One region of the Pseudomonas sp. 1928-m genome, then DNA from elsewhere that is predicted to be linked to it. Evidence: predicted binding sites of a transcription regulator. Region 1 holds the regulator's gene; each other region holds the start of a gene.

Region 1 (7,198 bases):
AGCGCGGCGAGTTGCTGTCCTATGTGCTTGGCACCTACTCCGGACGCAAGCTGGGCATGCCCAGCACCGCCAACTCCGGCGGCGTGCATAACCTGTTTGTCAGCCATGGCGATGAAGACCAGAAGGCGCTGCTCAAGCGTATGGGCCGCGGCCTGTTGGTGACCGAGCTGATGGGGCAAGGGCTGAATATGGTCACCGGCGACTATTCACGGGGCGCCGGTGGTTACTGGGTGGAGAATGGCGAAATCCAGTTCCCGGTGCAGGAAGTGACCATCGCCGGCAATATGCGCGACATGTTCAAGCAAATTGTTGCGGTGGGTAATGATCTGGAGCTGCGTAGCAATATCCGCACCGGTTCGGTGCTGATCGAGCGTATGACGGTGGCCGGTAGCTGATTCCGCTTGTATGAAAAAGGGCTGTCGCGTAAGCGTTCAGCCCCTTTTTATTGCCTGCCATCCATGGCGGCAACCCTACGGGCCGTCGCTACGCGACGTTAAAAATGTCTCCCGGACATTTTTTATTGCCTGCGGTTTTACTCACCTTCATCGAAGTAGTTGTTGATCAGCTCGCTTAGGGCCTGCAGCGCTTCGGCGTCCTGCTCGCCTTCGGTGTACAGATGCACTGGCGTGCCTTTGCCGGCGGCGAGCATCATCACCGCCATAATGCTTTTGCCATCGACCAGGCTTTCCGGTGTGCGGCCGACCTTGACCTGGCAAGGAAAACGCCCGGCGACGCCGACAAACTTGGCCGCCGCGCGGGCGTGCAGGCCAAGCTTGTTGATAATGGTGATTTCGCTGGCGGGCATCGCGGCAATTCCTTAACTGAGGTCGCGGTGGCGAATCTGAACGTTTTTCAGGATGGGCTTGAGGGTTTCACCCAGGCGGTTGGCCAGGTACACCGAACGGTGGTGGCCGCCGGTACAGCCAATCGCCACCGTGACGTAGGCGCGGTTGCTGGCGGCAAAGCGCGGCAGCCATTTGGTCAGGTAGGCGAGGATGTCCTGGTACATGTCTTCAACATCGGCCTGGGCCGAGAGGTAGTCGACTACCGGCTGGTCGAGCCCGGAGAAGTCGCGCAAGTCCGGCTTCCAGTACGGGTTGGGCAGGCAGCGAACATCGAATACCAGGTCGGCATCTACTGGCATGCCGCGCTTGAAGCCAAAGGACTCCAGCAGAAACGCAGTGCCAGGCTCGGGCTGATTGAGCAGGCGCAGCTTGAGGCTGTCGCGCAGCTGATACAGATTGAGGTGGGTGGTGTCGATTTTCAGGTCGGCGAGGTCGATGATTGGCCCGAGTAGCAGGCTTTCATCGGCAATGGCTTCGGCCAGCGAACGGCTCTCGTTGGTCAGCGGATGGCGTCGGCGGGTTTCCGAGAAGCGCTTGAGCAGGGTTTCTTCGTCGGCATCCAGGTAGATCACATCGCACTTGATATGCCGCGCGCGAACTTCTTCAAGCAGCTCAGGGAAGCGCTTGAGATGGCTCGGCAGGTTGCGCGCATCAATCGACACTGCGACCTGAGGATGCAGCAGTTCGGTGTGCAGCAGAGCGCGCTCGGCCAGTTCAGGTAGCAGGCCGGCAGGCAGGTTGTCGATGCAGTAGAAGCCATTGTCCTCAAGTACATCGAGGGCGGTGCTCTTCCCGGAGCCGGAGCGACCGCTAACGATGATCAGGCGCATGCTCAGGCTCGGTTGAGTTGGCTTTGTACGTCCACGACCACCTGATACAGGGCTTCGCTGCTCTCGGCCTGGCGCAGGCTGGCGCGTACGTCGCTGCGGTCGAGCATGCTGGCGATCTGCCGGAGCAGTTCCAAGTGAGCGTCGGTGGCAGCTTCGGGCACCAGCAGGACAAACAACAGGTCCACTGGCGCGCCGTCGATGGCGTCGAAGTCTACGGCAGAGTTCAGGCGCAGCAAGGCGCTGATCGGCGCGGTACAACCGGGCAGGCGACAGTGCGGAATGGCAATACCATTACCGAAACCGGTCGAGCCGAGTTTTTCCCGGGCAATCAGGCTTTCGAAGATGTCTTGGCCATCCAGGTCAGGCAGCTCGCGCGCCACCAGGTTGGCAATCTGTTCGAGGACACGTTTTTTGCTGCCGCCCGGCACGTTCACTAAAGAACGGCCGGGGGTCAGGATAGTTTCAAGTCGGATCATAGGAGATAGACGATGTCAGCGGGCCATAGCGCCCTGTTGACGTTCGAGCTGTTTTTCCTTGTGTTTGATGAGTTGTCGGTCGAGTTTATCAGTCAGTAAATCGATGGCTGCATACATGTCTTCATGTTCGGCATTGGCGACGACTTCGCCGCCGGCAATGTGCAGGGTCGCTTCGATTTTCTGTTTGAGCTTCTCGACCTCCATGGTGACTTGCACGTTGGTAATCTTGTCGAAGTGGCGCTCCAATCGGCCGAGTTTTTCGGCGATGTAGTCGCGTAGGGCGTCGGTCACATCCAGCTGGTGTCCACTGATGTTGACTTGCATACCGCTTTCTCCTTGTTGCCGTGTGTAAGAGGCAGGCGAGAGGCCTGCCGCCGGAACACTGTGGCGTGGAAGACTCTACGGAACGAGCCTGGCACGGTCGCTGATTGCTTGTTGGCAGTATGGCTGCTTTTGCGAAAAGGCGAGGCCGGGGGTGTTCGGTATCGAGTGGTCGTCTTCCTTCTTTGTGCCGCCTTAGATCAATCGTTTGCGCTCACTGGAAGGCGCTATTCCGAGGGATTCACGGTACTTGGCGACCGTGCGGCGAGCGACTTGAATGCCCTGTGCTTCCAGTAAACCAGCGATCTTGCTGTCACTCAACGGCTTTTTCGCATTTTCCGCTGCGACCAGTTTTTTGATGATGGCGCGGATCGCGGTGGACGAGCATTCGCCGCCCTCGGAGGTGCTGACGTGGCTGGAGAAGAAGTATTTCAGCTCGTAAATGCCGCGCGGCGTATGCATGAATTTCTGCGTGGTCACACGCGAGATGGTCGACTCGTGCATGCCTACAGCTTCGGCAATGTCGTGCAGTACCAGCGGCTTCATCGCCTCGTCGCCGTAATCGAGGAAGCCGCGTTGATGCTCGACGATCTGTGTGGCGACCTTCATCAGGGTCTCGTTGCGGCTTTGCAGGCTTTTGATAAACCAGCGCGCTTCCTGCAGCTGGTTGCGCATAAAGGTGTTGTCGGCGCTGGAGTCGGCGCGCTTCACAAAACCGGCGTATTGCGCGTTGACCCGCAGGCGCGGCATGGCTTCCTGGTTCAGCTCTACCAGCCAGCGCTCGTTGTGTTTGCGCACGATCACGTCGGGCACCACGTATTCCGGCTCGCTGGATTCAATCTGCGAGCCGGGGCGCGGGTTGAGGCTCTGGATCAGGTCGATAACCTGGCGCAGCTCGTCTTCCTTGAGCTTCATGCGGCGCATCAGCTGGCTATAGTCGCGGCTACCAAGCAGATCCAGGTAGTCGCTGGCCAGGCGCTGGGCCTCGCTCAGCCACGGGGTTTTCGCCGGCAGCTGACGCAGTTGCAGGAGCAGACACTCGCCCAGGTTGCGCGCGGCGATACCGGTAGGCTCGAACTGCTGGATGCGGTGCAACACGGCTTCGACTTCGTCGAGCTCGATGTCCAGTTCCGGGTCGAAGGCTTCGACCACCTCTTCCAGGGTCTCTTCCAGATAGCCCTGCTGATTGATGCAGTCGATCAGGGTGACCGCAATCAGGCGGTCCTTGTCCGACATCGGGGCCAGGTTGAGTTGCCACAGTAGGTGGCTTTGCAGGCTCTCGCCGCTGGAGGTGCGGGTGGTGAAATCCCACTCGTCGTCATCGTTGCTGCTGCTGGGCAGGCTGCTGGCGCTGGTCTGGTAGATGTCTTCCCAAGCGGTATCGACTGGCAGCTCGTTGGGAATGCGCTCGCCCCAATCGCCTTCTTCCAGGTTGTCCACGGTCTGCGTGGCTTCCTGGTAGTTGGTTTCCTGATAGGGCGCTTCGGGCTGTTCGCTGGGGCTGGCGCTTTCTGCGCCATCGGCCATAGGGTCCGAATTGTCGAAATCATCGCCATCTTCCTGGCGTTCGAGCATCGGGTTGGACTCCAAGGCCTCCTGGATCTCTTGTTGCAGATCCAGGGTCGACAGTTGGAGCAGGCGGATGGCCTGTTGCAGCTGCGGTGTCATCGTCAGCTGCTGGCCCATTCTCAGGACTAGCGATGGTTTCATTGCAGACCTTATTTACCGGCGTCTGTGCGCAATCCACTACAGGGCGTTTTTAAAAAGCGCCACTAGGAAGCAAATTATATGCCTGACTTTAAGGGTTTTGCCTAGCCTTGGCTGCAGTCAGCTTGAGAAAAGCTGTGGTTACAGCCGGAACTCATGCCCCAGGTAAACTTCTTTGACTGTCTGGTTGGCCAGAATAGCCTCGGCGTCACCTTCGGCGATCAGTTGACCATCGCTGACGATATAGGCGGTTTCGCAGATATCCAGGGTCTCGCGCACGTTGTGGTCGGTGATTAATACACCAATGCCCTTGGCTTTGAGGTGGTGGATGATCTGCTTGATGTCGCCCACGGAGATCGGGTCGACACCGGCAAAGGGTTCGTCGAGCAGGATGAACTTGGGGTTGGTCGCCAGGGCGCGGGCAATTTCCACGCGGCGGCGCTCACCACCGGACAGGCTCATGCCGAGGTTGTCGCGGATATGGCTGATATGGAACTCCTGCAACAAGCCCTCAAGCTCTTTGCGGCGTGCAGCGCCGTCGAGGTCTTTGCGGGTTTCCAGGATGGCCATGATGTTGTCGGCCACGCTGAGCTTGCGGAAGATCGAGGCTTCCTGTGGCAGGTAGCCGATGCCGGCGCGGGCACGGCCATGCATGGGCTGATGGCTGACGTCGAGATCATCGATCATCACGCGGCCCTGATCGGCCTGTACCAGGCCAACAATCATATAGAAGCAGGTGGTCTTGCCGGCACCGTTGGGGCCGAGCAAACCGACGATCTGCCCGCTGTCGATGCTTAGGCTGACGTCACGCACGACCTGGCGGCCTTTGTAGCTTTTGGCCAGGTGTTGGGCTTTCAATGTGGCCATTATTACTGCGCCTGCTGGTCGGCTGGTTTGTTCTTCGGCTGGATCACCATGTCGATGCGCGGACGTGGCGCAGTGACATTGGTGCCTGTGGCGCGGCCGGCGTTGACGATCTGGCGCTGGGTGTCATAGACGATTTTCTCGCCTTCGAAGGTGTTGCCTTCCTGAATCACCTTGGCCTGATCGATCAATACCACGCGCTCGTTGGCCATAAAGTACTGGATGGTCAGACCGTAGGCCTTGACGATCTGCTTGTCGGCTGACGGCTTTTGCTCGTAGTAGGCCGGCTTGCCAACCGAGGTAAATACCTCGACATCGCCCTGAGCATTCTGAGTGATGGTCACGGTGTCACCGGTGACCTTCATGGTGCCCTGGGTGATGACGACGTCACCGCGATAAACCGCCACGCCTTGTTTGTCGTCCAGTTCTGCGCTGTCGGCCTGGATGCGGATCGGCTGTTCGCGGTCGGACGGCAATGCCCAGGCGCTGACACTTCCGAGTGCGGCGCTGAGGCTGAGTAGTAGGGGGAGGGTGTTAACGAGCCTCATGCTGACCTCTTACGTTGGACAGCAGGAGCATCCTGCCGTCATTCATGTACGCTTTCATTCCTTTTGCCGTGGTCACCCCATTGGCCGCGTCGATTCTAACGGCTTGCTGGGTCTGCGCATATTCCTTCTCGGGGAATACGGTCAGGCGGCTGGTGGTGAGGATGGTCGGGCGGCCTTTGGCGTCAGTGCGCTCGACGCGCACCTTGTCGATCAGCTCGACCTCAGCGCCGCCCGGCGATACTTCACCGCGCTCGCTGCGGATTTTCCAGGGCAGCTCGGTGCCGCGGAACAGATTCATGTTCGGACTGGTCATCAGGGTGATGTCGCTAGCCTTGATATGTTCGACCTTGTCGGCCTGCAGCTCATAATGCAGCTTGCCATCGGCCTGGTATTGCACGGTATAGGTATTGGTGGCGTAAAAATCGATGGCGTTATCTGTTCCAGCGCTGCGCGCTTGCTGGTTAAAGCTTTCCGGGCTGAGGTTCCAGTAGCCAAGCGCCGCCACCAGCAGGGCGACAAAGGCGAACAGGGCGATATTGAATAACTTGCGGGGCATGGTTGGCCTATAGGTAAGCGGCTTGAGCGGCTTCAAGGGTGCCTTGGGCGTGCATGATCAATTCGCAGAACTCACGGGCGGCGCCTTCGCCACCGCGAGCGCGGGTCACGCCGTGGGCGTGCTGGCGGACAAAGCCGTCGGCGCTGGCAACTGCCATGCCCAGGCCGACACGGCGGATCACCGGCAGATCAGGCAGGTCGTCACCCAGGTAAGCGACCTGTGCATAGTCTAGGCCCAGTTCGCCGAGCAGTTCATCGAGTACCACCAGCTTGTCTTCGCGGCCCTGGTACAGGTGCTGAATCCCCAGGTTCTGCGCACGGCGCTCAACCACGGGGGTTTTGCGGCCGCTGATAATCGCGGTGCGCACGCCAGAGTTGATCAGCATCTTGATGCCGTGGCCGTCGAGGGTGTTGAAGGTCTTGAACTCGCTACCGTCGACGAGGAAGTACAGCTTGCCGTCGGTGAGCACACCGTCGACGTCGAAAATCGCCAGTTTGACGGCCTTGGCGCGTTGCAGTAGGTCGGGGTTGGTCAGGTCAGTGCTCATCACATGACCCCGGCGCGGAGCAGGTCGTGCATGTTTAGCGCGCCAATTGGCAGGTCGTTGTCGTCGATCACCACCAGCGAGCTGATCTTGTGGTCTTCCATGATTTTCAAAGCCTCTGCCGCGAGCATTTCCGCGCGGGCGGTCTTGCCGTGGGCGGTCATTACGTCATCGATAATGGTCTGGCGTACGTCGATGTTGCGGTCCAGGGTGCGGCGCAAATCGCCGTCGGTGAAGATCCCGGCCAGGCGGCCATCGTCCTCGGTCACCACGGTCATGCCCAGGCCTTTCTGGGTCATTTCCAGCAGCGCGTCGCGTAGCGAGGTGCCGCGTTTGACGCGTGGCAGGCTGTCGCCGGCGTGCATGACGTTTTCCACCTTGAGTAGCAGGCGTCGGCCCAATGCACCGCCCGGGTGGGAGAAGGCGAAATCTTCAGCGGTAAAGCCGCGGGCTTCCAGCAGGGCAATGGCCAGGGCGTCGCCCAGGACCAGCGATACCGTGGTGGAA
Region 2 (7,198 bases), on a different contig from region 1:
TCCGAACGAGCCGAGTAGTAAGGCGCGTCGTCACCGCCGGCCAGAACCGACTCAACGCTGTTCTCGTCACCAATCAGGAAACCCAGGCTTGGCAGGATGCCGCCTTCCGGGCTGGAGTACATGATGTGGTAGCCGATCACCAGGTACATGATGCTCGCCACTGCGTACAGGGCGATGTTCTTGGTGAGAATTTCAGTGGTGTTCTTGGCTCGCACCAGACCGGATTCGAGCATGGCAAAACCCGCTGCCATCCACATTACCAGGGCGCCGCAAACCAAAAAGTAGAAGGTATCAAAACCGTACTGCAGTGCAGTCAATGCTGTGTTGTCCATGGTTCACCTCTTGCCGTTGCGCTTTTTAGCGCTATTCGGTTAAGACGTCCGGGGTTGGCTCCGGACGCGCTCCGTGTGCTTACAGGTTGTAGCCGCGCTCGTTATGCAGGGCGAGATCGAGACCGATGGTCTCTTCCTCTTCGCTGACACGCAGGCCCATTACTAGGTCGATCACTTTCAGAATCACGAAGGTCACCACCGCGGTGTACACCACTGTGAAGGCCACCCCCTCGAACTGGATCCACAACTGCGCCGGAATGTTCTCCACCTCGCCGAAGCCACCCAAGGCCGGTGCGGCGAACGCCCCGGTGAGAATGGCGCCGACAATGCCGCCCACGGCGTGTACGCCGAACACGTCGAGGGAATCGTCATAACCCAGCTTGCGTTTCAGGCTGGTGGCGCAGAAGAAGCAGATCACCCCACTGGCCAGACCAATCGCCAGAGCGCCCATCGGCCCCGCCGTACCGGATGCCGGGGTGATCGCCACCAGACCCGCCACAGCACCCGAGGCAATGCCCAGAACGCTTGGCTTACGGTGGGTGATCCACTCGGCGAACATCCAGCTCAGCGCCGCGGTAGCGGTGGCAATCTGGGTGACCAGCATGGCCATACCGGCGCTGCCGTTGGCTGCCAGCGCAGAACCTGCGTTGAAGCCGAACCAGCCGACCCAGAGCATGCTTGCGCCGATCAGGGTGTAGCCGAGGTTGTGCGGCGGCATGGCGGTCGTTGGGAAACCCTTGCGCTTGCCCAGCACCAGACAGGCCACCAGACCGGCGATACCGGCGTTGATGTGCACCACAGTGCCGCCCGCGAAGTCGAGCACGCCCCAGTCCCACATCAGTGCCCCGTCGCCGCCCCAGACCATGTGCGCGATAGGCGCATAGACCAGGGTGAACCACACCGCCATAAAGATCAGCATGGCCGAGAACTTCATGCGCTCAGCAAAGGCACCAACGATCAGCGCCGGGGTGATGATGGCGAAGGTCATCTGAAAGGTGATGAAGACCGTCTCCGGAACACCAGCCACCAGGCTGTCCAGGGTCAAACCAGAAAGGAAGGCTTTGGAGAAACCGCCGACGAAGGAGTTGAAGTTGACGACCCCCTGCTCCATGCCGGTGCTGTCAAAGGCCAGGCTGTAGCCGTAAACGACCCACAGAATGCTGATCAACCCGGTTACCGCAAAACACTGCATCAACACCGACAGCACGTTCTTGGAACGCACCATGCCGGCGTAGAACAGCGCCAGACCAGGGATGGTCATAAACAGCACCAGTACAGTGGCGACTAACATCCAAGCGGTGTCGCCGCTGTTCAGGCTTGCCTCTTCGGCCATGGCAAAGCCAGGAACGAGAGACAAAAGGGCTCCTAGCCCTGCGATTTTTCGCAGAGTCATGGTTTAACTCCTGGGGCGTGGGGTTCGTTCGGAGGCTTAAACTGCGTCGGTGCCGGTTTCGCCGGTACGGATGCGGATCGCCTGTTCCAGGTTTACAACGAAAATCTTGCCGTCACCGATCTTGCCGGTGTTAGCAGCCTTGGTGATGGCCTCGATCACGCGATCGAGTTGATCGTCAGCGATGGCCACGTCGATTTTCACTTTTGGCAAGAAATCGACCACGTATTCAGCGCCGCGGTACAGCTCGGTATGGCCCTTCTGGCGACCAAAGCCTTTGACTTCAGTGACAGTGATGCCCTGCACGCCGATCTCCGACAGTGACTCACGGACGTCGTCCAGCTTGAACGGCTTGATGATGGCAGTGACTAGCTTCATGTAACTCTCTCCCGTGTATGGTGGACTTGCCCCAGGAATTACGAACCCGGCCCAAGTCTAAGCGCAGTGCCTGGCTTTTGTAATGCATCGCAGCCCTGACCCAGCGGCACCGATGCTCACCAACCGCTCCCGACGAAACACTTCCCCGCTTCGCCTGACGCACCGGAACTGCATCGGTGCATGCGTCGCAAGAGACAAAGCAGAAAGCTTGCCAGAACCGCCAAAACCGATTTATTTCATGCAGTTACCCGGCAAACAGGCGTTTTAGCCCGGTACTAGCCAACCGCCAGCGCACAACAACGGTGCAACAGCCAACCAAGCAACGCGCGAAAACTGTGCAACCCGCGCCAATCCTGCGCCGGCCACACCCGGCAAGCCGGGTAAAGCTGCGTGCTACACTGCCGCCACCTGCAAACGGAACCTCACCATGCTGCCACCTAAAGCCCTGCTAGACGCCCTGACCACCCACGCCTCGCGCCTGTTCAACGGTGACGCGCCCTTGCCCCGCGGTGAATTCGAAGCCCAGTTCAAGGTGCTGCTGCAAAGCGCCTTCAGCAAACTCGACCTGGTCAGCCGCGACGAATTCGACAGCCAGATGGTCGTCCTGGCCCGCACCCGCGCTCGCCTGGAAGCCCTCGAAGCCAAGGTTGCCGAGATGGAAACCCGTAGCGCAGACGCCCCAGCTACCAGCGAGTAACGCCCGCAGCGGATGCATCAGCCGATCAAGGAGTGATCGATGTCCCTGGCCATAGTCCACAGCCGCGCCCAGGTGGGAGTTGAAGCCCCCGCCGTCACCGTCGAAGCCCATTTGGCCAATGGCCTGCCTTCACTAGCACTGGTCGGCCTGCCGGAAACCGCCGTCAAGGAAAGCAAGGACCGGGTGCGCAGCGCCATCCTCAACTGCGCCTTCGAGTTCCCGCCCAGACGGATTACCTTGAACCTGGCACCGGCAGATTTGCCCAAGGACGGCGGACGCTTCGACCTGGCGATTGCCCTCGGCATTCTCGCCGCCAGCGGCCAGGTGCCGGCCAGCGCGCTGGAGCACCTCGAGTGCCTCGGCGAACTGGCGCTGTCCGGGGCGATTCGCCCAGTACAGGGCGTCTTACCTGCTGCACTGGCCGCCCGCGCCGCCGGACGCACCTTAGTGGTGCCCAAGGCCAATGCCGAAGAAGCCAGCCTGGCGTCGGGGCTGACGGTGATTGCCGTCGAGCACCTGCTGGAAGTCGCCGCCCACCTCAATGGCCAGACACCAATTGCGCCGTATCAGGCCCAGGGTCTGTTGCGCCAGATCCTGCCCTACCCCGATCTGGCCGAAGTGCAGGGACAGATCGCCGCCAAACGCGCCCTGCTGGTAGCGGCGGCCGGCTCGCACAATCTCTTATTCACAGGCCCACCCGGCACCGGCAAAACCCTGCTGGCCAGCCGTTTGCCCGGCCTGCTGCCAGCGCTGGATGAACAGGAAGCGCTGGAAGTGGCGGCGATTCACTCCGTGGCCAGCCACACGCCGCTAAGTGCCTGGCCGCAAAGACCCTTTAGAACGCCTCATCACAGCGCATCCGGCCCGGCGCTGGTCGGCGGTGGCAGCCGCCCGCAGCCCGGCGAAATCACCTTGGCCCATCACGGTGTTTTATTCCTCGATGAGCTCCCCGAGTTTGATCGCAAGGTTTTGGAAGTTTTACGTGAGCCCCTGGAAAGCGGGCAGATCGTGATTGCTCGCGCTCGCGACAAGGTGCGTTTCCCTGCGCGCTTTCAGTTGGTGGCGGCGATGAACCCCTGCCCCTGTGGGCATCTGGGCGATCCGTCCGGGCGCTGCCGCTGTAGCAGCGAGCAGATCCAACGTTACCGCAGCAAACTTTCCGGCCCGCTGCTCGACCGCATCGACCTGCACCTCAGCGTGCCACGGGAAACCACCCGGCTGGGTGCCAACGCCGAACCCGGCCCAAGCAGCGCCGAGCTGGCCGCCCAAGTGGTGCAAGCGCGTCAGCAGCAACTGGCGCGCCAGGGTTGCGCCAATGCCCACCTAGACCTCAACGGCGTGCAACAGCATTGCAGCCTGCAGGGCGAAGACCGCCAATGGCTGGAAAACGCCTGCGAGCGCCTGGGTCTGAGCCTGCGCGCAGCGCACCGCGTATTAAAAGTGGCGCGCACCCTGGCCGATTTGGATAGCGCCGCGCGTATCAGCCGCAGCCACCTGGGTGAAGCCCTGCAGTACCGCCCCAGCATCAGCGGCGCCTGAATAGCGCGCATAAAGAAGCCCCGCATGCGGGGCTTCTTTATATAAAGCTAAAGCACTTACTGGTCGCGACGGGCAGCCTGCTCACGACAGGCATCGCCGAATGCCTTGAAGATTTTCACCGAATGCGGGTTCTGCGCCGCCTGCCATTCCGGGTGCCATTGCACCGCCAGGGTGAACTGCTCGGCGCCTGGCAGGTGAATCGCTTCGATCAGGCCATCTTCGGCATGGGCCAGAGCTTCGACACCCTCGCCCAGTTGATCAACGGCCTGCCCGTGCAGCGAATTGACCGGGAAATCCGCATGGCCCATCAGTTCAGCAAACCAGCTGCCCGGCAGCGCACGCACGCTATGGCTGTCGGCATACTGCACAGCCACCGGAGCACTGGTGTCTTCGCGGTGGTCATTCATGCCCGGTACTTCGTAGACCTTCTGGTGGATATTACCGCCCAGGGCCACGTTGATTTCCTGCATGCCGCGGCAAATGCCAAACAGCGGCAGGCCACGTGCCAGAGCGCCGCGGATCAGCGGGATATCGAACAGATCGCGGTCCTGATCCTGGCCCTTGCTCGGGGTCAGGTTTTCCTGGCCGTAGAGGGCCGGATCGATATTGCTGCCCGCACCGGTCAGGTACACGCCGTCGACCATCGACAGGTACTGCTCGATGTCATCGGCGCCGCAGCAGCTGGGCGCCAGCAGCGGCACACAGCCAGACAGTTCGACCAGGGGGGTTATGTATTTGTGGGTCATTACTTGATAGGCATGCCCTTTGCGCTCTTGAGCGCCCATGGACATCAGGACAACCGGTTTACGCGCGCCTGGGCGCTGTTTCGTATTGTTGTTGGACATACATCACCTTGGGGCAGCCGTGATTGGCTGCCGTTGTTGTGCAGAAGGGCTGACGGTTGTCGCGCACCTTCTGTTTTACGGCTGATTGCGCCTGTCTAGATGCCCGCCGCAGCGGCAGCAGATGCGCGAGAAACGCCCATCTGGCAGTCACAACCCTGAAGCCAGTCTGCCAAAGCCGTAAAATATGTCAAACAAATACGCTCATAATGTTAAGAAATCAGACCGCAAGCAGCAGGCAACCCAGCCCAACAAACGAAGCAAGCTACTGTTTTAACAGCATTAATCTGAGAAAGCCGGCAAACGATAGTCCAATATTTTTTACGCCTTGTGCGCTGTCGTGCTAACGCGCTCGATTGTCCACCCGCTCAACCACGGGCAGCTGCATCGCCGCCACATCCGCCACCAGATAATCGCGCAAGCGGCAAAAACGCTCCTGGCCTCGACGCGCCTTGGGCCAGACCAGGTAGTAACTGCAGCCACTGCGCACCGCGCTGGGCCAAGGCAGGCCAAGCCGGCCCTGAGCGACATCCTCGGCAACCATCACCAGATCGCCAATCGACACGCCATAGCCGCGCGCAGCAGCGACCATGCCCAACTCCAGGGTATCGAATACCTGACCACCCTTAAGCGGCACCTGATCTGCCAAACCCATGGCCTGCAGCCACTGCCGCCAGTCGCGGCGATCCGGGGTGGGGTGCAGCAGTTCGGCGGCCTGCAGGCGTGGCAGATCCCAGGGCTGTTCGCTCAAGGCCTCAGGCGCGCAGACCGGAATCAGCCATTCGGCGAACAGTTCGGTACTTTCCCACTCATCCGGGAAGTCGCCCTGGCTCAGCAGCACGGCGCAGTCGAACGGCTCATGCAGAAAGTCCACCTTGTCCACGTCCATCCAGGCGCTGGTCAGTTGCACTTCACTGGCGCTGATCAGGCGATAGCGTGACAGGCGCGCCAGCAGCCAGCGCATGGTCAGCGTCGATGGGGCCTTCAGGCGCAGCACGGTATCGTCGACACGCAGGGTGTTGCAGGCCCGCTCCAGCGCCTCGAAACCATCGCGCAGCCCCGGCAACAACATGCGCGCGGTCTCGGTGAGTTGCAGGCTGCGGCCACGGCGCTCGAACAGGCGGCAGGCGAAGTGCTCTTCCAGGGTGCGCACATGCCGGCTGACCGCACTCTGGGTGATCGCCAACTCTTCGGCCGCGCGAGTAAAGGAGCTGTGCCGCGCCGCCGCCTCGAAGGCGCGCAAGGCATAGAGCGGCGGCAAGCGCTGGCTCACGACTGCGATCCATGAGTAATAGTCATGCCTGTCATCGCTATTATCCTTTTGTGCTGTCGCCGTTGGCTTATGAGAATAGGCGCATTCTCTGCCTGCGCGGATCACCCGGGCAAGCCTTCTGACTGAGTAGAACTCATCATGCCGCATCCACTGCGTGGCGAACTGCACGCCATTCTGAAACTCGCCGGGCCGCTGATTGCCGCGCAACTGGCGCATGTGCTGATGGTGTTTACCGACACTGTGATGATGGGCCTGCTTGGCCCTGCGACCCTGGCGGCCGGCGGCCTGGGCGCGGCCAGCTATTCCTTTGTATCGATCTTCTGCGTTGGGGTGATTGCCTCGGTCGGCAATCTGGTGGCGATCCGTCACGGCGCGCAGGACGCCGCCGGGGTTACCCGGCTGACGCAGAACGGCCTGTGGCTCGGCTGGGGCCTGGCGCTGCTGGCCGGCCTGACGCTGTGGAACCTCGGCCCAGCGCTGCTGTATTTCGGCCAGCAACCGGAGAACGTCAGCGGCGGCATGCAGTTTCTCTCCACCCTGGTGTTTGCCCTGCCCGGCTATATGAGTTTTATGGCGCTGCGCGGTTTTACCAGCGCCATTGGCCGCCCAGGCCCGGTAATGGCCATCAGCATTGGCGGCGCGCTGGCCAACTTCGTCCTCAACTATGCACTGATCAAGGGCTGGTTCGGCCTGCCGCCACTGGGCCTGGCCGGGATCGGTCTGGTGACTGCCGTGGTGATGAATGTC
Region 3 (7,198 bases), on a different contig from region 1:
GGCGCTGCTCTGCGTGGTCTGCGATGCCCTGCTGGTCGCAGCCGGGGTATTCGGCCTGGCCGCCGTATTGGCGCAAAACCCGATTCTGCTGGGTGTGGCGCGCTGGGGCGGCGCGGCGTTTCTGCTCTGGTATGGCGCCCAAGCGCTGGTTCGCGCCAGTCGTCCGCAGGCACTGAATCAGACCAGTGAGAGCGGCCCGCGCTCACGCCGTGCGGTGCTGCTGGCAGCCCTGGCAGTGACCCTGCTCAACCCGCACGTGTACCTCGACACCGTGTTGCTGATCGGCTCACTCGGCGCGCAGCAGCCGGTGCCCGGTGCCTATGCCCTGGGCGCGGCCAGCGCGTCTTTAATGTGGTTTTTCTGCCTGGCCCTCGGCGCGGCTTGGCTCGCTCCCTGGCTGGCGCGTCCAAGCACCTGGCGCTTTATCGATCTGGGCGTGGCGCTGATGATGTTCAGCATTGCCTGGCAGCTATTGAGCAACCCCGGCATGCTCTAAAACGGCCCTGATGCAATATGCCGAGGTGGTTTTCCACACAGTTGCCGCGTGTTTAAGGCGCGGGGCGAGTGCTATGATTCAGGGCTTGCGGCGCAAAGAGATAACTCACGCCGCTGAGATGGCCGCCCGTGATCGGCCTCGCGCACACCGCACCTGACCTGATTAGGAGATAGACAATGGCTTTCGAATTGCCGCCGCTGCCCTACGCACATGACGCCCTGCAGCCGCACATTTCCAAGGAAACCTTGGAATTCCACCACGACAAGCACCACAACACCTATGTCGTGAACCTGAACAACCTGGTCCCAGGCACCGAGTTCGAAGGCAAAACCCTGGAAGAGATCGTCAAGACTTCTTCGGGCGGCATCTTCAACAACGCCGCTCAGGTCTGGAACCACACCTTCTACTGGAACTGCCTGGCGCCTAACGCCGGTGGCCAGCCGACTGGTGCCCTGGCTGACGCGATCAACGCGGCCTTCGGTTCCTTCGACAAGTTCAAGGAAGAGTTCAGCAAAGTGTCCATCGGCACCTTCGGTTCCGGCTGGGGCTGGCTGGTGAAGAAAGCTGACGGCTCCCTGGCCCTGGCCAGCACCATCGGCGCCGGCTGCCCGCTGACCAGCGGCGACACCCCGCTGCTGACCTGCGACGTGTGGGAACACGCCTACTACATCGACTACCGCAACCTGCGTCCAAAGTATGTTGAGGCGTTCTGGAACCTGGTCAACTGGGACTTCGTAGCGAAAAACTACGCCGCCTAAGTACCTGCGTTACCCACAAGAAACCCGGCCCTGTGCCGGGTTTCTTGCTTATAGGCCAGGGGATTTAAAGCAGCTTGCGCGGCGCGAACGCCAGGTGCAGCGCCTCCACCTGCTGTACTGCATGGCTCAGGCGCTGATCGGCGATAACCGGCCCTAGGTACTCACACAGACCGATATACAGCAGGTTGAGCAACTGCCGTAACTGCTCAAGGCCCAAGCCAGCGGCCTCCAGCGCTGCGCCCTGCTCCAGCCAGGCACGCACCAGCAGACGCTGTTCGTTAGCCACACTCAACCCGGCAAGATTGCCCGCTGCAAAACGCCGCAAACGCGGCAGCAGCTCGGCCTCCAGCTCATTAAACAGCACCCGACTCAGCGCCTCGAAGGTATGCCGCGCCTGACTATCCGGGCCGCTCCGTAGCGGCGCCGCCACGCCCATCCGCTGCCGCCAGCTGAGCAGCAGCGGCTCCGGGTCCGGCAGCAAGGCCGATAGCGGCCCGGTCAGCGCGCCCACCAGCTCGCGGTAAAGTTTGGCGCGCTCCAGCTTGCGTTCAGTGGTCGCGGCCACTTCACCGAGAAACTCATTGAGGGCAAACGGCGGTTTGTCGGCATATTTGCTTTCCCACAGCGCCAGCACGGCCAGCAGTTCGTCCTCGGCAAAGTGCCCGGCCAGCCCGGTGTAGATCGCCCGTCGGCGAGTTGCCAGGCTCATCTCACACCTTCCTCGGCAGGTCGTGGCTGTCGAAGGTCACGGCCAGGTTGAACTCGGGATAGCCCACCTCGGCGTGCTCGGCATAATCCAGACCGCGCTGCTCATGTTGCGTGGAGGTGCGCAAACCAAGGGTTTTCGCCAGCAACAGATAGAGCATCAATGCCAACGGGAAGGCCCAGATAAACGCCACACCGGCGCCCAGCAGTTGCACGCCGACCCGCGACCAGTTGAACAGATCACCACTGAAGAACAGCCCGGCCGCCACGGTGCCCCAGACACCGGCAAAGCCATGCACGGGCACGGCGCCGACCACATCATCAAGCTGCCAACGCTCCAGCAGGCGCATGCCGAACACCACCACAAAACCGGCCACCAGCCCGGTCAGCAGGGCAAACAGCGGCGACATCGTCGCGCAACCGGCGGTGATGCCGACCAGGCCACCGAGCGAACCGTTCACCGTAGTCGTCAGCAGCACCGGGCTGGAGGTGCTGCGCTGCGCCAGAAACGCGCCAAGTGCCCCGGCCGACGCTGCCAGATGGGTATTCAGGGCAATCAGACCGAGGCTGACATTCATCTCCAGGCTGCTGCCGGCGTTAAAACCGAACCAGCCAACCCAGAGAATAAAGCCGCCCAGCGCGACCAGGCTGAGGTTGTGCCCGGGAATGCTGCGCGGCGTACCGTCCGCAGCAAAACGCCCCAGACGCGGCCCCAGCACCAGAATACCGGCCAGCGCACACCAGGCGCCGATGCTGTGCACCACGGTCGAGCCGGCAAAGTCGATAAAGCCCAGCGCCGCCAACCAGCCCTGGCCGCCATAGATGCCGCTCCACACCCAGCTGCCAAACACCGGGTAGATAAACCCGCTGATCACCACCGCGCCAATCAGGTAGGCCGAGTAACGCGTACGCTCGGCCATCGCGCCACTGGCGATGGTTGCTGCGGTGGCGGCAAACATCATCTGAAATAACAGAAAGGTGAAATCCCAGGGTTCGCCATCATGTGGCGCGAAATGGCTCATGCCGAACCAGCCGGTGATATTGCTGCCGAACATCAGACCGAAACCCAGCAGCCAGAAGGTGATGCCGCCGACGCAGCCGTCCATGTAATTTTTCATCATCACATTGACTGCGTTCTTCGCTCGCGACATGCCGCTTTCAAGCAAGGCAAAGCCGGCCTGCATAAAGAACACCAGCACGCTGGCCAACACCAGCCAAGCGGTGTTGAGCGCCTCATCGCTGGCCGCCTGAGCCAGTGGTGAAACCGCAAATGCAGCTATCCCTAACAGTCGAGTTTTCATCGCAGCGTCCCCCATGACGGTGAGTACCGGGGGCTTCGCAACTCTCATGCCAAAGGAAAAAATAGCTGGGCGCGCGTTTTAACCTTGCCTAGCAACGGCCCGAAGGCTGGCCACCAGGGATGGCAGCGCATAAAAAACCGCCCAACGGTGCTCAAGCCACAAGCAACTCGCACCGACACAGTGCAAGCAGCCAACACCGCTGCCAGTGGTCGCGCCATCGCCGCGCAGATAATTTGTTCGACAAAGTTTGGTAATGGCCCTTTGACTGCAAGCGCGACTTTGCCAATACTCACTAGCGTCTGACGCCGAAGGCCTCGAACAAGGAACCGTCATTTGAAGCTGGAACTCAAAAACAGCTTGTCACTTAAGTTGCTCCGCGTAGTGCTGCTTTCGGCACTGATCGTCGGCGTGGTCTTGAGTCTTGCCCAGATCGTCTTCGACGTTTACAAAACACGTCAGGCAGTGGCCAACGACGCGCACCGGATTCTCGGCATGTTCCGCGACCCCTCCACCCAGGCGGTTTACAGCCTGGACCGGGAAATGGGCATGCAGGTGATCGAAGGCCTGTTCCAGCATGAGTCGGTGCGCATGGCCGCCATCGGCCACCCCAACGAGCCGATGCTGGCGGAAAAAGCCCGAGAGCAAGTCGACATCCCCACGCGCTGGCTGACCGACCCGATCCTTGGTAAAGAACAGAATTTCACCACCCAACTGGTTGGCCGCGGCCCCTACAGCGAATACTACGGCGACCTCAGCATCACCCTCGACACGGCCCCCTACGGCGAGAGCTTTGTCACCAACTCGGTGATCATCTTTATCTCCGGTGTGCTGCGCGCCCTGGCCATGGGGCTGGTGCTGTACCTGGTCTACCACTGGCTGCTGACCAAGCCGCTGTCGAAGATCATCGAGCACCTGACCAATATCAACCCGGACCGCCCCAGCGAGCACAAGTTGCCGATGCTCAAGGGCAACGAGAAGAACGAACTGGGGCTGTGGATCAATACCGCCAACCAGCTGCTCTCCTCCATCGAACGCAACACCAACCTGCGCCGTGAAGCGGAAAACAGCCTGCTGCGCATGGCCCAGTACGACTTCCTTACCGGCCTGCCGAACCGTCAGCAGCTGCAACAGCAACTCGACCAGATTATCGAAGACGCCGGCCGCCTAAACCGGCGCGTGGCGGTGCTCTGCGTAGGTTTGGATGACTTCAAAGGGATCAACGAACAGTTCAGCTATCAGACTGGCGACCAGTTGCTGCTGGCCCTGTCCGACCGCTTGCGCAGCCACAGTGGCCGCCTCGGCGCCCTCGCCCGTTTGGGTGGTGACCAGTTCGCCCTGGTGCAGGCCGATATCGAGCAGCCTTACGAGGCCGCCGAGCTGGCGCAGAGCGTACTCGATGACCTCGACAACCCCTTTATGCTCGATCAGCAGCAAGTGCGCCTACGCGCCACCATCGGCATCACCCTGTTCCCGGAAGATGGCGACAGCACCGAGAAGCTGCTGCAGAAAGCCGAACAGACCATGACCCTGGCCAAAAGCCGCTCACGCAACCGCTACCAGTTCTATATCGCCAGCGTCGACAGCGAAATGCGCCGCCGCCGCGAGCTGGAAAAAGACCTGCGTGACGCCCTGGCTCTGGACCAACTGCATTTGGTTTACCAGCCGCAGGTCGACTACCGCGACCACAGCGTGGTTGGTGTTGAAGCGCTGCTGCGCTGGCAGCATCCGCAACATGGTTTCGTGCCGCCGGACCTGTTTATCCCGCTGGCCGAACAGAACGGCACCATCATCCCGATTGGCGAATGGATTCTCGACCAGACCTGCCGCCAACTGCGCGAATGGCACGATCAGGGCTTCACCGAGCTGCGTATGGCGGTCAACCTCTCCACCGTGCAGCTGCACCACGCCGAGCTGCCACGGGTGGTCAACAACTTGATGCAGGTCTACCGCCTGCCGCTGCGCAGCCTGGAATTGGAAGTCACCGAAACCGGCCTGATGGAAGACATCAACACCGCCGCCCAGCACCTGCTCAGCCTGCGTCGCTCCGGTGCTCTGATCGCGATTGATGACTTCGGTACCGGCTACTCCTCGCTGAGCTACCTGAAGAGCCTGCCGCTGGACAAAATCAAGATCGACAAGAGCTTCGTGCAGGACCTGCTGGAAGACGAAGACGACGCGACCATCGTGCGCGCCATCATCCAGCTGGGTAAGAGCCTTGGCATGCAGGTCATCGCCGAGGGCGTGGAAACCGTCGAGCAAGAGGCTTACATCATCGCTCAGGGTTGTAACGAGGGTCAGGGCTACCTGTACAGCAAGCCGCTGCCGGCCCGCGAGCTAACTGCTTACCTGAAACAGGCCAGGCGATTGAACAGCGCCGCCAACCCCGCCACGCTCTAGCGCCGACGCCTACAAAAAAGCCCGCCAATTTTGGCGGGCTTTTTTATGCGCGGCGCTTTCACCTAGAAGCTGTTGATACCGAGCAACCAGGCTGCTGCCAGCGCGCCGGCCAGACACAGCACAACACCGCCAGCTGCCTGCCAGTAGAACTGCCGCACCAGCTCATCCTCGCCGGCGCAGGAGAGGATAAACGGCTGCGCCTCACGCGGCTTACTCAGGTGATGCTGCACCGGCTGAGTGCTTTGCCGACGATGCCGGTCTTCAGCTTCCAGGCCCGCAGCCAGCTGTACGCGCTGCCATTCACGCTCATCCAGCTGGCCATTGCCGTCGCTGTCAAAGCGCTGCAGCAGGCCGCCGAAGTCGCCCTTCCATTCGCGGATTACCGCACCTTGAGCGGCTGGCAGATCCAGGCCCTGGCGACCGCCACCGCTGCTGCGAAAATCACCAATGGCATACAACGGCTGGCCGGCATGCAAACGCTCCTCGGTATAGCGGTAACGCTCGTCGTTGCTGAACAGCGCGCGCCAACCGGTTTTCGCCGCGCCCAGCGGGTGACGCAAGCTGCCTTTCCAGACTTCACGGGTCAGCGGCCGCACCTGTGCGCCGCGCGGGTCGACCAGGCAGCTGCCGGTGCTGTCGTCGAGTCGCAGCAACGCCTCACTACTGCCGCTTTCCAGGGTGCGCCAGCTGCGTTTCTTGCCGTTTGAGGTGTACTCCTCGATCTTGTAACGCCACCACAAGCAGGGCGTATTGGTCAGCGGCCCGAGTAGGGCAGGCTCGGCGCTGTCATGCAGTACGCCGTAGAACTCGACATAGCCCTGGGCCGCCGAGCGAATCTTCGACGTCGGCGTATCAAGCAGATGCCGCGCCTGGGAGAAACGCCGCAAGAACCACCACGCCCCGCCCGCGCTGACCGCCAAACTGCAGGCCAGCCCGACAACCTGTCCTTGAATATCCACGGCTTAGCCAAACAGCGACTTGAGGTCGACATCGGCTTTTTCGCCTTCGCTGAACTCCAGCAGCGCCGCTTCCTTGAAAGCGAAAGCGCGAGCGACGATCACGTCGGGGAACTGCTCGATGCGCACGTTGTTCAGGTTGACCGCCTCGTTGTACAGCTCGCGGCGGTCGGCAATGCCGTTTTCCAGGCCGCTGATGCGCTGCTGCAGGTGCTGGAAGCTCTCATTGGCTTTCAGTTCCGGGTAGTTCTCGGCCAAGGCAAACAGCTGACCGAGGCCGGCGCGCAGCCCTGTCTCGGCCTTGCCCAGGGCATTCATGTCACCCTTGGCCTGTGCGCTGGAAACCGCCTGGCGTGCGGCAATCACCGCTTCCAGGGTGCCGCGCTCGTGCTGCATGTATTGCTTGCAGGTTTCCACCAGCTTGGGCAATTCCTCATGGCGCTGCTTGAGCATCACATCGATGTTCGACCAGGCCTTGCTCACGCCGTGCTTCAAACGCACCAGCGCGTTGTAGAGCATCACGGCATACGCCGCGAGGAGGACCAACAGCACAATGATGACAACACTGGTAAGGCTCATGCGGAA

What was found. Region 1 encodes sigma-54, which starts transcription at its own class of promoters, with help from an activator protein. Its sites were predicted from a motif close to ANTGGCATNNANNTTGCTNT; they were not measured.
Region 2: glnK (P-II family nitrogen regulator) is a predicted target of sigma-54. The motif match lies at 2,297-2,316, and genes of this name have one in related genera.
Region 3: P3C18_RS05350 (ammonium transporter) is a predicted target of sigma-54. The motif match lies at 3,295-3,314, and genes of this name have one in related genera.

What each region holds. Positions count from the first base shown of each region.
Region 1 covers NZ_JARIXO010000002.1:284,859-292,056, reverse strand. The annotation lists gene pmbA (metalloprotease PmbA) at 1-395, shown strand, start outside; gene P3C18_RS10875 (HPr family phosphocarrier protein) at 533-805, opposite strand; gene rapZ (RNase adapter RapZ) at 818-1,675, opposite strand; gene ptsN (PTS IIA-like nitrogen regulatory protein PtsN) at 1,678-2,151, opposite strand; gene raiA (ribosome-associated translation inhibitor RaiA) at 2,167-2,475, opposite strand; gene P3C18_RS10855 (RNA polymerase factor sigma-54) at 2,668-4,182, opposite strand; gene lptB (LPS export ABC transporter ATP-binding protein) at 4,321-5,046, opposite strand; gene lptA (lipopolysaccharide transport periplasmic protein LptA) at 5,049-5,591, opposite strand; gene lptC (LPS export ABC transporter periplasmic protein LptC) at 5,578-6,147, opposite strand; gene P3C18_RS10835 (HAD family hydrolase) at 6,155-6,694, opposite strand; gene P3C18_RS10830 (KpsF/GutQ family sugar-phosphate isomerase) at 6,694-7,198, opposite strand, start outside.
Region 2 covers NZ_JARIXO010000003.1:26,654-33,851, reverse strand. The annotation lists gene P3C18_RS12035 (ammonium transporter) at 1-332, opposite strand, end outside; gene P3C18_RS12030 (ammonium transporter) at 412-1,725, opposite strand; gene glnK (P-II family nitrogen regulator) at 1,762-2,100, opposite strand; gene P3C18_RS12020 (accessory factor UbiK family protein) at 2,528-2,797, shown strand; gene P3C18_RS12015 (YifB family Mg chelatase-like AAA ATPase) at 2,837-4,336, shown strand; gene P3C18_RS12010 (gamma-glutamyl-gamma-aminobutyrate hydrolase family protein) at 4,393-5,181, opposite strand; gene P3C18_RS12005 (LysR substrate-binding domain-containing protein) at 5,522-6,451, opposite strand; gene P3C18_RS12000 (NorM family multidrug efflux MATE transporter) at 6,590-7,198, shown strand, end outside.
Region 3 covers NZ_JARIXO010000001.1:1,196,019-1,203,216, reverse strand. The annotation lists gene P3C18_RS05365 (LysE/ArgO family amino acid transporter) at 1-496, shown strand, start outside; gene P3C18_RS05360 (Fe-Mn family superoxide dismutase) at 673-1,254, shown strand; gene P3C18_RS05355 (hypothetical protein) at 1,319-1,963, opposite strand; gene P3C18_RS05350 (ammonium transporter) at 1,965-3,260, opposite strand; gene P3C18_RS05345 (GGDEF domain-containing phosphodiesterase) at 3,594-5,657, shown strand; gene P3C18_RS05340 (GIDE domain-containing protein) at 5,720-6,616, opposite strand; gene P3C18_RS05335 (LemA family protein) at 6,620-7,192, opposite strand.